Regions from separate parts of the Proteus sp. CA142267 genome, predicted to be linked through region 1. Evidence: predicted binding sites of a transcription regulator. Region 1 holds the regulator's gene; each other region holds the start of a gene.
The links. The regulator CRP, encoded in region 1, controls carbon source genes, mostly activating them, when cyclic AMP is high. The targets are predictions, from matches to a motif close to ATGTGANNNNNNTCACAT.
Positions count from the first base shown of each region.

Region 1 (4,470 bases):
CGGTTTGCCGGTGAAATTCCTATTCTTGGGGTTTGTCTTGGACATCAAGCGATAGGGCAAGCTTTTGGTGCATCGGTTATCAGAGCACGAGAAGTGATGCATGGTAAAAATTCATTAATACATCATAATCAACAAGGTGTTTTTAAGGGACTTAATCGACCTTTAAGTGTGACGCGTTACCACTCTTTGGTGATTGATGCGACAACATTACCAGTACCTTTTGAAGTGACGGCATGGAGCCAACATGATGGAAATGTTGATGAAATTATGGGAATTCGCCATCGTACACTGCCAATTGAAGGGGTTCAATTTCACCCGGAAAGTATTTTAAGTGAACAAGGACATGAGCTATTAAATAATTTCCTTAAATATTAAATGGATAGCATTTAAATAGCGAAATAACGTCTTTTTATACAAAACCACATTTGATTTTTTATTCATATTTAGTGATTATATTTTCATATTGAATATGGGTAACGATCAGGTGGGGTAATGACAAATCAAAGCATCAATAGGGCAACATACGATCAAGTAATGTTGCCAATTTATTCACCCGCAGAATTTATTCCTGTCAAAGGGATGGGTAGCCGTGTTTGGGATCAGCAAGGAAAATCGTATATCGATTTTGCTGGTGGTATTGCGGTTTTAGCACTAGGGCATGCTCATCCAGCTCTAAATCAAGCCTTGAAAGAACAAAGTGAGCAACTTTGGCACGTCAGTAATATTTTTACGAATGAACCTGCATTACGTTTAGCACAAAAATTAATAGATAACACATTTGCAGAACGTGTCTTTTTTGCCAATTCGGGTGCAGAAGCAAATGAAGCCGCATTTAAATTGGCTCGCCATTATGCCATTACTCGCCATAGCCCTTATAAAACTAAAATTATTGCCTTTCACAATGCATTTCATGGCAGAACGCTGTTTACAGTATCGGTTGGTGGACAACCTAAATATGCGGATGGTTTTGGTCCTAAGCCTGCCGATATCGTGCATGTACCGTTTAATGATTTAGATGCTGTTAAAGCGGTTATGGATGACCACACTTGTGCCGTTGTTTTAGAGCCAGTTCAAGGTGAAGGTGGCGTAACAGCGGCAACACCTGAGTTTATGAGAGGGCTACGTCGGTTGTGTGATAAGCATCAAGCTCTGCTTGTTCTTGATGAAGTACAAACAGGTATGGGGCGTACAGGTAAACTGTTTGCCTATATGAACTATGATGTGACACCAGACATTATTACAACCGCCAAAGCGCTGGGAAGCGGTTTTCCACTCAGTGCGATGTTAACAACATATGAGATAGCTTCCGCAATGGGTGTTGGAACGCATGGTACAACCTATGGTGGCAATCCATTAGCTTGTGCAGTGGGTAATGTCGCATTTGATTTAATTAATACACCAGAGGTACTTGAGGGTGTAGAAAAGCGCTATCAATGGATTGTGGATGAACTGGCGGCAATCAATCAAACGTACCAGGTCTTTTCGCAAATCCGTGGACAAGGTTTGTTGATAGGAGCGCAATTAGCGCCACAATATGAAGGTAAAGCCAAAGAGTTACTCGGTCTTGCTGCTAAACATGGCTTAATGATGTTAAACGCAGGGGCTGATGTGATGCGTTTTACACCGTCGTTAATTATTACTCAAGAAGAACTGCAAGAAGGAATGGTGGCATTGAAAGCGGCTATTGCAGAATTTGTAAAAGGATAGTATCAACTGAAAACCCCATCAACGAGGATGGGGTTTAACAAAAAGTATATCAATAGCCCTGTTATGGGCTATTGTTTGTTTCGAGCGGGAAAACTTAGCGAGTCCCGTAAACGACGATAGTTTTACCGTGTGCGGAGATCAAGTTTTGATCTTCCAGCATTTTCAGAATACGGCCTACAGTTTCGCGTGAACAACCAACGATTTGACCAATTTCCTGACGTGTAATTTTAATTTGCATGCCATCAGGATGCGTCATTGCATCGGGTTGTTTTGCTAAGTTTAATAAGGTTTGTGCAATACGGCCTGTTACATCAAGGAAAGCAAGGTTACCTACTTTTTCTGATGTTGTTTGTAATCTGTTCGCCATTTGAGCAGAAAGGCGCATCAGAATATCAGGGTTAACCTGAATTAATTGGCGGAATTTTTTATAGGAAATTTCTGCTACTTCACAGGCTGTTTTTGCTCGAACCCATGCACTACGTTCTTGATCTTCTTCAAATAATCCAAGTTCACCGATGAAATCCCCCTGATTTAGGTAGGAGAGGATCATTTCTTTTCCTTCTTCATCTTTAATAAGAACAGCCACGGAACCTTTAACAATATAATAAAGTGTTTCCGCTTTCTCACCTTGGTGGATCAGCGTGCTCTTGGATGGATATTTGTGAATATGGCAGTGTGACAAAAACCATTCAAGAGTCGGGTCTGTTTGCGGCTTGCCGAGAACCATTCGCGTTATCCTCTGTACGTTAAATGCAGCCTTTCAAAACGGATAGGTTCCCTTTTGAGACAGCGTGCTTAAAAATCCTATCTTTACCTATTAACTTCCTGAGAACACGGTAAGTTAATATGGAGTAGATTATAATAAATGAGAAAATAATGCATTGATCTTAACCACTATCATCAAGCAGATATTGTTTTTAACACAATTAGTGCATTAAGTCTCGTTTTACGCAGTCAGCATAATAAACCTATTTGCTAATTGCTAGTTGAATTATGAGAATGTACTCTTTTAGTTTCTGTCATCTTTAGGGGGAAAATAAATGGAAGCACGAGTTAAGTGGGTTGAAGATTTATCTTTTGTCGGTGAATCTTCATCAGGCCATCAAATTATGATGGATGGGAATTCGGGTGATAAAGCCCCAAGCCCAATGGAAATGGTATTAATTGCTGCGGGTGGATGTAGCGCTATTGATGTCGTAAGCATTTTACGTAAAGGTCGTCACCAAGTGACTGATTGTGAAGTGAAATTAACATCAGAGCGACGCGAAGAAGCCCCTCGTTTATTTACTGATATCAATTTACATTTTATTGTTTCAGGTAAAGAATTAACGGATAAAATTGTAGAACGAGCAGTTCAATTATCCGCAGAAAAATATTGTTCTGTTTCTTTAATGTTAGGAAAAGCAGCCAATATTACGCATTCATTTGAAATAAAAGATATTGACTAATTTTGATATTTTAAAATAAAGTTTAATTTGAAAAATAATATCCCATTAATTAAGGGATATTATTTTTATAGAGACAAATTTTATTTTGGTTAACTTATCTTTTCGCCATTTAATAATTTTTTGACTAATGGTGCCATAATTAATTCCATCGCTAATCCCAATTTCCCGCCCGGTACAACAATAGTGTTTATTGTTGACATAAACGAGCCATGTAACATCGCAAGTAAATAGGGAAAATCAATATCAGTTAAGCCACGAAAACGAATAACAATAAAGCTTTCATCAAGAGTGGGAATTGCTTTGGCAGAAAAAGGGTTCGAAGTATCAACGGTCGGAACGCGTTGGAAGTTAATGTGAGTGCGTGAAAATTGAGGAATAATGTAGCTAATATAATCATCCATTGAGCGTACAACTGAATCTCTTACCGCCTCTTGTGAGTGCCCCCTTTCTGTCGTGTCTCGGATAAGCTTTTGTATCCACTCTAGGTTGACGATAGGAACAACACCGACCAATAAATCAACATGTTGAGCGACATCATGTTCGTTGGTAACAACGCCGCCGTGCAATCCTTCATAAAAGAGAACATCAGTATTACTAGCTAATGGCTCCCAAGGAGTAAATGTTCCTGGTAATTGGTTGTAAGGGGTTGCTTCATCATAAGAGTGTAGATATTTGCGAGATTGCCCTTGTCCTGTATCGCTATATTGACTTAAGGTCTTACTCAGTAAGCTAAAATCATTTGCTTCAGGGCCAAAATAACTGATATGTCTACCTTGTTCTCTGGCTTTTCTTATCGCCATATCCATTTCAGGACGGGTATAGCGATGAAAACTATCTCCATCAATTAATGCAGCATTTGCATTGAGTTGTTGGAATATTTTACGAAAAGCTTGGCTTGTTGTGGTAGTTCCTGCACCACTTGAACCAGTCACTGCAATGATAGGATGCTTAATTGACATAGGTTATCCTTTTGCTAAATAAGGTTGGCCCTTATTGATGGCGATACATCGCTGACTTTGAATAACTAATCAGAGCGAAATTGCGATGCAGGCATAATATTGACGCTCTCATGAAGTTCAGACCAAACCAACACGGCCTCGCCGGATTTAAGTTGTTTTTTTACGTCGGCGACTTTTTGTTCAAGCGTTTTCTCTTGGATACCATAATCAGTACCTTCTCGTAAAACGAAACTTTCAATGAGATTGTCTAGTGTTTCAGTTGAAAGCTCGCTCCAAGGTATTATCATTTTGCTTTCTCCAAATAGGTCGCCAACCAATCAGGAATGCGGTTTTCTAGCCACATCACCGGTTTAGAG
Region 1 is NZ_QPMG01000009.1:159,603-164,072, forward strand. Features, by position in the region: gene C0T34_RS14705 (aminodeoxychorismate synthase component II) at 1-375, shown strand, start outside; gene C0T34_RS14710 (aspartate aminotransferase family protein) at 493-1,707, shown strand; gene crp (cAMP-activated global transcriptional regulator CRP) at 1,802-2,434, opposite strand; gene C0T34_RS14720 (OsmC family protein) at 2,748-3,155, shown strand; gene C0T34_RS14725 (phosphoribulokinase) at 3,245-4,114, opposite strand; gene C0T34_RS14730 (YheU family protein) at 4,180-4,401, opposite strand; gene C0T34_RS14735 (hydrolase) at 4,398-4,470, opposite strand, start outside.

Region 2 (4,470 bases), on a different contig from region 1:
ATCACCACTACCTTGATATTCAAGGCCTTTTGTACTTTCCAGTAATGTTTGAGCCTGTTCAATTAAAGTTGAAACTTGCGTTTCACCCATACGGCTATAAGGATGTTTAGGGGCAAGTTCAGCCAATGTTGCTAAAGCTTTCTTCGGCTGAGTCACTAATGAACCATCAGGAAGATGAGTTAATAGATCCAACGAACCCGATGAAAAATGCAGTGCACTTTGGCCATTGCTGATAATTGCGCAAGACTTACCGGCTTCAGCAAGACGAATACCTGCGGTTAAACCTGCAAGTCCGCTACCTATAATGATGACGTCAAATTTCATTATCTGCCTCCGCTGAAGCTGTTTTTTCAATCATATCAGCATCTAAACCACATAAACCTTGGTAAACCCAGCTGGTGAATTCACTTTCACGTAATGCATTACCCCAAGCAATTGGTCGAATACCTTTCCAACGCTCATTTAAGAAATGGGCAAGCTGTTGTTCTGACTCGTGAGGAGTAGTAACTTGTAAACGGTTTAATAAACCCGCTGCACGACAAGCACAAAGTTCACCTTGGCATGTTCCCATACCCACACGAGTACGGCGACGTAAATCAAGTAAATTATTGACTGTTAAAGAGTTAACTGCATAGCGAACTTCCCCCGCAGTAACGGCTTCACATTCACAAACTAAACTCTTATCGCTACGCTCATTGCTCAATAATTTATTAGCTAAATCACCATGACGATAAACCGCAGAACCACGAATTGGCGCAGGTAATGAAACAACGCTACGTAATGCCTGCTCTGCTGACTGACGAGAGCCAGGTAAAGCTTCTTCTGCTGTGGTACATTTTGCAGAAACATTTAATTTTTCGCAGATTTTATCTGTTGCCCATTCAGCCATTAAACGGTAAGTCATTAATTTACCGCCAGTAATAGTAATGAAGCCTTCTAATCCATCACGTTGCGCATGGTCGAGTAAAACAATACCACGACTAACATTACGACCAGATGGATCATCATCACTTGCCACTAAAGGACGCACACCTGCATAAGCACGTAAAATTCGAGTTTGAGCCAGTTTTGGCGCTAACATTGAACCTTCACGGATAAGAATATCGACTTCTTCAGGAGTGACATACATATTGTCAATTTCATCGTAAGGTACTCGTGTTGATGTTGTACCAATCAATGAAATGGTGTCGCCAGGAACTAAAATATCGGCATCCGCAGGTTTACGACAACGGTTGATCACCATATTGTTAATACGATGACCTAAAATCAGTAATGCACCTTTGGCTGGGAACATACGAACTTTTAACTCGCCATACTCAGCGATTTTTTGTCCCCAAATCCCTCCAGCATTCGCCACTATTTGCGCGCGAATTTCATACAGTTTTTTCGCTTGATGATCGTAAACTTTCACGCCTTTAACACGGTCACCTTCACGAATAAGTCCAACGACTTCATGATAAGTCAGTACTTGAGCGCCATGTTCGCGGGCATCTAACATATTTGCGGCCGTTAAACGGAAAGGATCAACTGTGCCATCAGGAACTTTAACCGCACCGATTAAATTAGGGTTAACAGAAGGCTCTAAGCGAATAGCTTCTTCGGGTGAAATCGCTTGAGCATCAATCCCTGCAGCTTGGCAAGATTGAATAAAGGTCTGTTGAAACTCTAAAGAATCTTCTGGAAGGGTAATAAAAAGGCCATCCGTTTTTTCAACACAATGACGAGCGACCCGTTTTAAAATCATGTTTTCTTCAATACACTCACGCGCTGACTCTGGGTCTGTTACTGCATAACGCGCACCACTGTGTAACAATCCATGATTTCGACCGGTTGCACCGGTTGCAATATCATGTCTTTCTAGCAGGACGCAACGTAATCCACGGCGTGCACAGTCTCTTGCCATGCCCGCACCAGTTGCTCCCCCACCAATAATAATGACATCAGTTTCTGTCACTGGTGAACCGCTCATCATAGAGATGCCCTCTCACATTACATTCAGCAAACGCTTATTTATTCTTTAGCGTTAATTATAGTGTATAAGATACACAAAAAATGTGGTTAATGTTTGATAATGAGCAAAAACGAAAGAGAAACGCTCACGAGTGAAAGATTAAAACCACATATGTGACACCAATCACAAATTATTTAACAAAAAGTATTTGATAAAGTTAACATATCACTCAAAATTGCACATCTTGAAAAATTATTCGACAACTGAGTAATACCTCACAGTAAATTTGATTGTATAAGTTTACTATTAAGTTCGTTAAAGAAAATTTTTTGATAACTTCACTGTTCGTTTTGTCATTATTTAATATCAACATATTAAAATAAAAGCCATCGGAGGCTAATATGTTAAGTCTGTTTAGACCTGCGCCACATAAAGCGCGTTTGCCAAAAGAGCAGATAGATCCCGTCTATCGTCGTCTACGTTGGCAGATCTTTATGGGGATTTTCTTCGGTTACGCTGCTTATTATTTAGTAAGAAAAAACTTTGCGTTAGCAATGCCTTATCTTGTAGAAGAGGGATTCTCAAAAGGGGATCTAGGTTTTGCGTTATCAGGGATCTCTATTGCTTATGGTTTCTCTAAGTTTATTATGGGATCGTTCTCTGACCGCGCTAACCCACGTTATTTCTTACCTGCAGGTCTTATTTTAGCGTCTTTAGTGATGCTAGTTATGGGCTTTGTGCCATGGGCAACTTCGAGCATTATGATTATGTTCGTTCTGTTGTTCCTTTGTGGTTGGTTCCAAGGTATGGGTTGGCCTCCTTGTGGACGTACCATGGTTCACTGGTGGTCACAGAAAGAACGCGGCGGTATCGTTTCCATCTGGAACTGTGCGCATAACGTCGGCGGTGGTTTACCTCCATTACTGTTCTTATTAGGTATGGCATGGTTTAACGACTGGAAAGCAGCGTTATATATGCCTGCATTTGCAGCAATCTTAGTTGCAATGATTGCATTCGCATTAATGCGTGATACCCCTCAATCTTGTGGTTTACCTTCAATTGAAGAGTACAAAAACGATTATCCACCTGATTATAAAGAAACTGACGAACAAGAACTGACAGCAAAAGAAATCTTTATGAAGTATGTGTTCCCTAACAAACTTCTGTGGATGATTGCAATTGCGAACGTGTTCGTTTACTTACTACGCTATGGCGTGCTGGACTGGTCACCAACTTATCTACGTGAAGTAAAACACTTCGCAATGGATAAATCCTCATGGGCTTACTTCTTATACGAATACGCAGGTATTCCGGGCACACTGCTGTGTGGTTGGATGTCAGATAAAGTGTTCAAAGGTAACCGTGGTGCAACTGGCGTGTTCTTCATGACCTTAGTCACTATCGCAACTATCATATTCTGGATGAACCCAGCGGGTAACCCGAATGTTGATATGGCGTGTATGTTAATCATTGGTTTCTTAATCTACGGCCCTGTTATGTTGATCGGTCTGCATGCTCTTGAGCTTGCACCGAAAAAAGCAGCAGGTACAGCAGCAGGCTTTACCGGTTTATTCGGTTACTTAGGTGGTTCTGTTGCGGCGAGTGCTATCGTAGGTTACACAGTTGACTACTTCGGCTGGGATGGCGGCTTTATGGTCATGATCGGCGGTAGTGCACTGTCTGTTGTGTTATTACTTATCGTGATGGTTACCGAAACCAAACACAAACGTGAAATGCTTCAGAAATACGAATAATCACTAACTGATTATTTATGAAATTAGTTAAATCTCATCTCTAAAAACCAAGCCACATCAACTGTTTTGATGTGGCTTTTTTATTGCCAACTGTACATAACTTTATTGTATGTAGAATTAAAATGGAGCAGCTTTATGAGTACATCTTTTAGAATAAAACCGTTAGTTGCAGGCGTTCTTTTAACTCTATCCTTAAGTGCAATCGCACAAGCGGCAAGTGATAAGGTCGTTATCGCTCACCGTGGTGCAAGTGGTTATTTGCCTGAACATACGCTTCCTGCCAAAGCATTAGCTTATGCCCAAGGTGCAGATTATCTAGAGCAAGACTTGGTGATGACCAAAGACAACGAATTAGTTGTTTTACATGACCACTATCTTGATCGTGTAACAGATGTGGCTGATCGTTATCCTGATAGAGCAAGAAAAGATGGCCGTTACTATGCTATCGACTTTACCCTTGAAGAAATTAAGGGACTGAAATTTACCGAAGGTTTTGACATTGTTGATGGTAAAAAAGTCCAAAGTTATCCAAACCGTTTCCCTATGGGTAAATCGGATTTCCGTGTACATACTTTCCAAGAAGAAATTGAATTTATCCAAGGTCTAAACAAATCAACAGGTCAAGATATTGGTATTTATCCTGAAATCAAAGCACCTTGGTTCCATGAACAAGAAGGTAAAGACATTACCACTAAAGTACTGGAAGTGCTTAAACAGTACGGTTATACGAAAAAAACCGACAATGTTTATCTACAATCATTCGAT
Region 2 is NZ_QPMG01000003.1:226,327-230,796, forward strand. Features, by position in the region: gene glpB (glycerol-3-phosphate dehydrogenase subunit GlpB) at 1-324, opposite strand, end outside; gene glpA (anaerobic glycerol-3-phosphate dehydrogenase subunit A) at 314-1,972, opposite strand; gene glpT (glycerol-3-phosphate transporter) at 2,353-3,705, shown strand; gene glpQ (glycerophosphodiester phosphodiesterase) at 3,841-4,470, shown strand, end outside.
Region 2: glpT (glycerol-3-phosphate transporter) is a predicted target of CRP. The motif match lies at 2,158-2,175, and genes of this name have one in related genera.

Region 3 (4,470 bases), on a different contig from region 1:
GTTTTAATAAAGTCAGCACCTGCTTTGATTGAAATTTCAGATGCTTTACGGATAAGTGCAGGATCTTTCAGCTCACCCGTTTCAATAATTACTTTCAGTAAAGAACCTGCTTCTGCACAAGCTTCTTTACATGCTTTAACGATATCAAAACCGATTTGCTCGTTACCTGCCATAAATGCACGGTAAGGGAAAACTACATCAACCTCATCTGCGCCATAAGCTAATGCCGCGTTGGTTTCTGCTAATGCGATATCTAAATCATCATTACCATGAGGGAAGTTAGTTACGGTTGCGATACGGACGTCTGGAGTACCTTGTTCACGTAACACTTTACGTGCTAATGGAATAAAACGTGGGTAGATACAAATAGCGGCTGTATTGCCTTCTGGGCTTTTAGCCTGATGACATAATGCAGTCACTTTTGCATCAGTGTCATCATCATTTAATGTAGTTAAATCCATCAAAGACAGCGCAAGGCGCGCTGCAGCGGTTAAATCTGTCATAAAACTCTCCAACGATGTTTCTCAAGCCCTTTTTGGGCGTACGCTTAAGGTTAGCGATTAAATTTGTTGGCGAGCGGACTTGGTTCCTTGAAGATGTTGTTGTAACTTGCACTACAACGACAGCTGAGCTCCCTCTCACCGCGCTATGCTCACTTCGGCGACCCGTCATTGAGCCTTCGCCATTCCATGAAGTTTCAGCACATCTTATTTGAACACGCTAAGGAACAATTAGATGTGCTTTACGTCACACTAATTAAATGCAACTTGCAAACAATAACATAAAAATGTGATAGGTATCACAATTAGGTCATTTTCTGGTTTAATGTTACTCGAATAGCGCCTTTAAGTCGTCTTTATAACGCAAAAAAAGCGTGAGCAATATCAAATGATATTGCTATTGACCCGACTCAATACAAATTGCGAAATGTCTCACACAATAAAAGTAGTTAACATTACAACAGAAAACAAACATAAAAGAGCAGATAGGCAAAACCCATCTGCTCTTCACAATAAAAATCAATTAAGCAGCAACAACTGCCATTGCCGTTAATGCAAAGAAGAATCCTGCAATCGTTGCACTCATTAAGTTAGAGAGTGTACCAGCTAACACGGCTTTCATTCCTAAACGAGCCACATCTTTACGACGGTTTGGCGCCATTCCACCTAAACCACCTAGCAGCACAGCAACAGAAGAGAGGTTAGCAAAACCACATAATGCAAAGGAGATAATAACCTTCGTTTGAGCAGATAACACCACTAATCCAGAACCTGCAACTAATGCATCTTCTTTTAGGTATTTACTAAATTCAGAGTAAGCATAGAACTCATTGATAACAATTTTTTGTCCAATAAATGAGCCTGCAATGGTTGCTTCACTCCAAGGTACACCAATCAGGAAGGCAATAGGTGCAAACACCCAGCCTAGCACTAGTTCTAATGAGAAATTCTCATAACCAAACCAGCCACCAATGCCACCGAGAATACCATTAACTAATGCAATTAATGCAACGAAGGCAAGTAACATAGCACCGACGTTAAGAGCAAGCTGTAAACCTGAAGAGGCACCCGCAGCAGCAGCATCGATAATATTGGCAGGTTTTTCGTCATCCGCCATTTTATCAAATGCATCTTTTTGATCATCTGGTGTTTCTGTTTCAGGGATCAGCAATTTAGCAAAGAGTAAACCACCAGGAGCCGCCATAAAGGATGCTGTGATCAGATACTCCAACGGTACGCCCATACTCGCGTATCCAGCAAGTACTGAACCCGCAACAGAGGCTAAACCACCACACATAACCGCAAAGAGCTCTGAAGTTGTCATTCTTGCGATATAAGGGCGAACAACAAGCGGAGCTTCGGTTTGTCCAACGAAAATATTTGCAGTTGCAGACATAGATTCTGTTCGTGATGTACCAAGTACTTTTTGTAAGCCACCACCGAGAATTTTAATAACTATTTGCATAATGCCGAGGTAATACAGCACTGCAATGAGTGAAGAGAAAAACACGATAACAGGCAGTACGCGTAGGGCGAATACGAAACCGCCACCACCAAACAACTCGAACATTTTATCGGATACTAAGCCTGCGAATAGAAAGCTCATCCCATTATTGCCGTAATCAATAACATTCTTTACACCATCAGAAATCGCAAGAAGCACCTCGCGACCACCGTCGGAATAAAGAACAAAGGCACCTAAGCCAATCTGAATAAGGAATGCGCCACCAACTGTACGTAGTCTAATTGCACGTCGATTGCTGGAAAACAGAATAGCTATCAATATTAATGTTGCCATTCCGACCAAGCTCATAATGAGTTGCATTGAAGGATCCCTGTTCACATAAAAATTTAATGGATTATCAATAATGCCCTTGCCAGAGCTTATTGACTCTTTTTGCCAGATAATTATACCTAGTCTAAGAAAAGAACCCTCAATATCCATCACAAATAGAGTCTGAAAAAAGTAACACAAAAGTCACAAATGAGAGGTTGATCACACAAATAAGAAAGAAAACGCATTTGTTGAACAGGCTAATTAGAAAAAATACTCTTGGGATTAACAAACCGTATTTTCAATCTTAAATCGAGGGAATAAACAAACGCCCTATTCATATTAATAAGATTAAAATAAGGGGAGTTTTTAACCTTTAGATAAACCGCATTTTCATTCAAGCACTAGGTAATATTGTTGAGCCCAAATAATTGTAGGCTATTGAGATAGAGTTGCTCTGCGATCACCTCCGGTGATCCTTGACGCAGCTCACAGAGTTGGGAAAAAACGTTCTGAATACGTTCTGGGCGATTAGGTTCACCTTGAAAACCACTTACAGGCATATCAGGAGCATCTGTTTCTAATAACAGATATTCTAGCGGTAACGAGGCAATTGCACGGCGAGTTTTTTGTGCTCGCTCATAAGTAATGGTTCCACCAACACCAATAAAATAGCCTAGCTGAATAAACTTTTCTGCCTGTTGCAGACTTCCGGCAAAACCATGAATCACCCCTTTGCGAGGCACATCATAACGGCGTAAAAGTGCACTTAGCTTATCGTGGGTTTTACGCGAATGCAGGATCACGGGCAAATCAAATTTAATTGCTAACTTAAGCTGTGCAATTAAAAACGCCTCTTGCTTCTCTGGCTGAGGGTTTTCCATATAATCATCAAGCCCAATTTCTCCAATGGCAACACAACGAGAAACTGTTTTTAATTTCTGTTCTAACGCCAATAAGTGCTGTTCAGCATGCTCTTCAATATATAAAGGGTGTAATCCTAAAGCACAATATAGTTGATGGTGATGATTAGCGAGCTCAGCAACAACATCAAAATTCCAACGGGCAACGGCAGGAATAATTATTTTTTCAACACGAGCTTGATGCGCTAACGATAAGCTGTTGGCAATATCATCATAAAAAACTGGGAAATCAAAATGGCAGTGAGTATCAATAAATTTATTCATTCTGAATCTGCCTCGCGTCAGGATGTACGCTGCGAGTTCCTTGTTGAATAATAGAAGTATTCTCTGCTTTATCAGCCTTCGCTTCTTGTTCAAACAAACTAAAGACTTTTTTATCATGCTGCTTGAATTTTTTCTTAGAAAAGTGCTGACCAATTGTTGCCAGAAAATAGCGCCCACAACGTCTGCCCACATGATAATCATGATTTAGTGCACTTAAACGACTTCCTAACGCGCTAGATTGCAATGTCGTTGGTGGATATATTTCAATAACCACAACATCTTCTGGGGGAGATTGGATAAATTTAATTGTCTCGGTATAGGTTTCGATATGCACTTGTGCCATCTCCATAAAGCGCTGTAAACGGCTATTTTCAAACCATTTTCCCATGCGCTCAACCCATTCTGTTGTGTATTGATATTCAGAAGGAACAGTACGAACGACGACGATAGTACGGCCGCCACGTCGATAAGCTTCTCTCACAGGAATAGCATCGCTAATCCCACCATCATGATAAACAACATCATGAAATAAGACACCATTACGATAAAAAGCAGGAATAGCACTGGATGCTTTGATTATCTCAAGCCAAGTCGGTTCATCGGGTTGAAAATAATTTGCCTGAAAATTATCAGAACGACTTGCCACCATATAAAATTCACGCCCCGTATCAAAACGACGTAGCGCTGTTGGCATATCAAGCGGCATTTCTTTGGCTGTTGTGTCTATATACCAATCAAGATCCAGTAAATTACCACCGCGGACAAAGCGAAGGGGATTAAAAAATTGATTATTAGTTGTATAACGATTAATAATTTTACGTGCATATCCACGCTGACCACAGGCAAAAGCAGATAAATTTTGCGCCCCCGCAGACACCCCAAGTAAAATATCAAAGGGATCAAATTGTGATCGCATAAATTCATCAAGGACACCCGCAGTAAAGATCCCACGTTGACCTCCGCCTTCACAAACTAAAGCGACTTTGCCTTGTGGTAGTGAGGATTGAAA
Region 3 is NZ_QPMG01000005.1:210,602-215,071, forward strand. Features, by position in the region: gene deoC (deoxyribose-phosphate aldolase) at 1-503, opposite strand, end outside; gene C0T34_RS10985 (NupC/NupG family nucleoside CNT transporter) at 1,024-2,325, opposite strand; gene C0T34_RS10990 (TatD family hydrolase) at 2,679-3,461, opposite strand; gene C0T34_RS10995 (DUF6363 domain-containing protein) at 3,454-4,470, opposite strand, start outside.
Region 3: C0T34_RS10985 (NupC/NupG family nucleoside CNT transporter) is a predicted target of CRP. The motif match lies at 2,485-2,502, and genes of this name have one in related genera.

Region 4 (4,470 bases), on a different contig from region 1:
TTTCAGAAATACTCAATCAATAATGTGATTAAAAGGAGTTTTATGATGAAACTATGGGCAAAAATATCTGCTGTTATGACGGCGTTACTTATGGCGTTTACCTTATCTGCATGTTCACCTACTGCAACATCAGAAGGTACAGGGGGTTATTTTGATGACTCCGTGATCACCACTAAAGTTAAGACTGCACTAATCGGTGAAAAAAATCTTAATTCAACACAAATTAGCGTCGAGACATTTAAGGGTAAAGTTCAACTAAGTGGTTTCGTCTCTTCGCAAGCGGATGCTAATCGTGCCATTGAAACGACACGCAAAGTTACAGGTGTAAAAGGCGTTATCAACTCAATGGTTATTCGCTGATCCCCTCTTTATTCTAGTCTTCCTTTAGCCTTACTTTTTAGACCACCTTTTCGGTGGTCTTTTTTTGCCAAGTATTTCATTTTTAGCATTTGCTTTTATTATAAAGCAGATCAATTTTTATAAAAAACGCCAATGGATTAAAAAAAGGTTATTTTTACCTAGCATTAATAATCGTTCATAAAAAGAGCAATGCAAAAGAATAATTAATCATTTACTGATTGAAATTTGATCTTCATGTTTTTATAAATATGCCCTATCTTAAACCTCTTTTATTCTTCTTTTACTTCTTTCTATCTCTTGATAGATAAAGTACTTTTGCTAAAATCAAATTAAAGGTGCATTTTAAATACATCTATTTAATACTCTCTTTTCTTTATTAAAAGCTCGTTAGTTTTTAATAAATAAAAATACTCTTTCTTATCTTATTAAGATGGTGTAAATAAAAGATATATATAAAATACATCTTTCTTATTATTTTAATATTAAATATTTTATTTAAAATGCATCTTTTTTTATTTATCGTTATTTTTAATTACCCATAAGTAGTGTATTCAACAATAAACTAGAGACTTTATATTATCTAAAAATGAAAGGCTTTATTCGAATTTAAAAAAACAAAAAAAGCGAAGATAATCTTCGCTTTTCATTAAGAGATATTCTTTTAAAGAAAGAATAATTAGAAACGGTAACCCACACCAAACATAAAGACAAATGGGTCTAAACGTGTTTTAACGTCAAAGTCTTTATTAGCAACTTCACTGTTGAATCTTGCTTTTGTTTCGATGTTCATCCACCAAACAGAAGCATTCAGCATCCAGTTTTTATCGAGGTTATAATCTAAACCTGCTTGTGCTGCAAAGCCCCATGAATCCTTAAGATCAAGTCCATTTAAACCTAAACCATCAACAGCTGGGTTATTATTGAATTTCTCATCAAAGAACGTGGTAAAGTTAAGACCTGCACCTAAATAAGGGCGTAGTTTGTCTTCACCATTACCGAAGTAGTATTGCGCCATTAATGTTGGTGGTAAATGTTTAACTTTTGCAATTTCGCCAACACCAGTTAATGATACTTTATGTTCAAAAGGAGTAGCTGCTAATAACTCAACACCAATATTATCAGTAATCATATACCCAAAAGTTAAACCTAATTGAGTATTATTATTTACTTCAAAATGGTCGCCACCTAATATTGCATCAGAGCCTGCATTTGGACGAACAGTTGCAGTACCAGCACGGAATAAAAAATCACCGGCTTGGTGAGCGAAAGAAATAGAAGGCGCAAGAGTTGCAGCCGCTAAAATAAGCGCAGAAAGTTTTTTCATTATTTAACCCATTCCTGTAATAAGTAAAATCTCCGCTAAAAATATAACCATTTATTGATAATTATGATCTAATACCGATCACAACTTTGGAATTATTTTTGCAGAAAGTGTTATTTCTCTTTTTATTATTTATCAATGCTATTATTTATAATTGATCCACATCAAATTACCTATTAATACAATTTTTTCTTATAATTAAATTTATTCTTAGTAATACTTTTTGAATAAAAAATATCCTAAAAAGATTAATTTAAAAATAAAGTTATTCTTATGTTAATATTATGTTTGTTTTATTTTAAATTCTGTGCATATTCTGATTATTAACATCAAGAAAAAAACCAAATAAGAGAAGTAAGAGAAAATATCCCTTTTTGCTGTTGTAGAAGGTACAATAGCGCGCATTGACACAGTCTATTTTTATAGGAGCAGTTTCATGCCTACCACGGCACGCACAATCTACCGAGACAGTCTGAATTTTTATAAGAATGAACGACGTAGTATTGTTACCCTTTCCGCTATCCTTGCTGTTGTGTTAGCGATAGTTCATGTCTTAATTGGCCCTAATCCTCAAGAATATCAATTGATGATTGAGTTTGTGGCTAATTTTAAAAATACACAGCTTTCTTCTACTTCTCCTGCTGAATTAGAAGCAATGTCAAACAGTGTCGTGGGTATCGCCAAAAAAGTGTTATCACTGTATGCATTTGAAACACTACAGCAGAGCATCTTGGTGCTAACCTTATTGATGTTTGCTATGGCAATCTCTGCAGGTCACAACGTCACCCTTGGTCAAACATTTAACGCATGTTTACCTCGCTTACCAAAAATGTTTTTACTGATTGTTCTGTGCTCTATTTTGATTAGCGCAGGTTTTATGGTGATGATTATTCCTGGCATCATTTTGCTAATCGGTTTTGCATTAGCGCCCGTTGTCTTAGTGCGCCAACAAAATATGGGAAGTGCAATACGTTTAGGTTGGAAGATTGGGTTTAGTGAGTCTGGCTCACTTATTCCTGCTTTAGGTATTTGGATCTTATTGCAGTTTGGTATTGGTTTTGTGAGTAATCTTACAATTCAACTGCCTGATCTTATCCATAACTTCTTATTCTATTTTCTGAAAAATATGGCTTCAGCGTGGATGATTATTTACCTATTTCGTTTATTTATGTTGGTTGAGAACAAATACATAACGCAACAAACGCGCTAATCTATTCAAGACATAGCTATCCACAAAATTTACCGATAAAAAATCCCGTGTATAAGCTAACGACTTATCACGGGATTTTGCTTTTTATTCATCACTACTCGTAAAACTTAACCAAAATACTTAAGGCGTTGATGTATGGCTCTCTATTGGTACTTCTAATATCGCATTTTCGTTATTCTCTGTTTCTTGGCTTTCAGCTTCTTGCTTTAGAGCCTCTTTTCTTGCTTCTTTCTGTTTTTCTTTGATCTGCTGTCGGCTTTGATAAAGCCGGATCACAAAATAGAGATCAGGGGCGATAATTAAGTCATCTTCATTTAGTGAAATTCTGTTACGTTCAATCCAGCGATTTAGTTCGGTTCTGCGTCCTGCTAAAACCAATTTCACACCTTTTATTCGCAATTCCCGTATTAGTTCATCAATAGCAGCAAACACGCTGACATCGTCATAGGTAAAGCTTACAGCCGCATCTACGGCTAACCATGCTGGTCGTTGAGGCGCGCTATCAACAAGTTGAAGCACTCGTTTTTTAAAATAACCCACATTAAAATAAGTCAGTGGTGAATTAAAACGATACATCATCAAGCCATCGATAGGTTCAATACCATTATCCTTATTCATTGAGTGAACCATACCCTGTTCATCAACACCCAACAATTGATCGCTCGGACGAAAAACAATACGTAAAAACTGCAACAAACCTAATAAAACCGCAAAGCCGATACCGTTAATTAGTCCTGCCAATAACACTGCTAATAATGTAAATGATGCCAATGTGAATGCTTGTTTATTACGTTTGCGATAAGACCAAATATGACGAATACTCAACAATGACCATGAAGAGACGATCAACACAATTCCTAGCGAAGATAATGGAATATAAGCGAGAAAATCAGTCATAAATAATAGCACTAGCAGAATTACCAGTGCTGCGATAATAGAAACTAATTGTGTTTTACCACCAACAGAATCATTGACTGCAGTACGGCTACTTGCTGCACTTACAGCAAATCCTTGAGAAAGCGCTGCCGCAATATTAGCGATACCTAATGCTTTTAATTCTTGGTCCGCATCAACATCATAACCATTTTTGCTAGCAAAACTGCGGGCTGTCATCATAAAACTCACAAAGCTAATGACAGCCAAGTTTATGGATGGAACCAATAATTCTCGTAATACACCAGGATGAAATCCACTCATAGATACAACGGGTAGAAAGAGATCAACATTTCCCGCTTCTTTATTCACAATAGCAATACCATAGCTGGCTAAATCAAATTGCCAGCTAAGGTAAGTCATCACAACCATAGCAATTAATGGTGCCGGCCATCGGCTACGAAAATAGCGAATACCCAATAATAAGGCGAGTGTTATCCCAGACATCAATACCGTGGGTAAATGTGCATCCATTAATCGAAATGGGACTTCAATTAGTTTTTCGATTAAATGATCTGGGGAAGTGTCAAAACCAAATACTTTACTAATTTGTCCCACCATAATGGTGATCGCAACACCATTTAATAGCCCTTGAAGGATCGGACGAGACAGAAAATCAGTAAAAGCCCCCAATCGAAAGTGGCTG
Region 4 is NZ_QPMG01000004.1:35,306-39,775, forward strand. Features, by position in the region: gene C0T34_RS08785 (BON domain-containing protein) at 46-360, shown strand; gene ompW (outer membrane protein OmpW) at 1,037-1,684, opposite strand; gene C0T34_RS08795 (YciC family protein) at 2,118-2,891, shown strand; gene C0T34_RS08800 (SulP family inorganic anion transporter) at 3,012-4,470, opposite strand, start outside.
Region 4: ompW (outer membrane protein OmpW) is a predicted target of CRP. The motif match lies at 1,834-1,851, and genes of this name have one in related genera.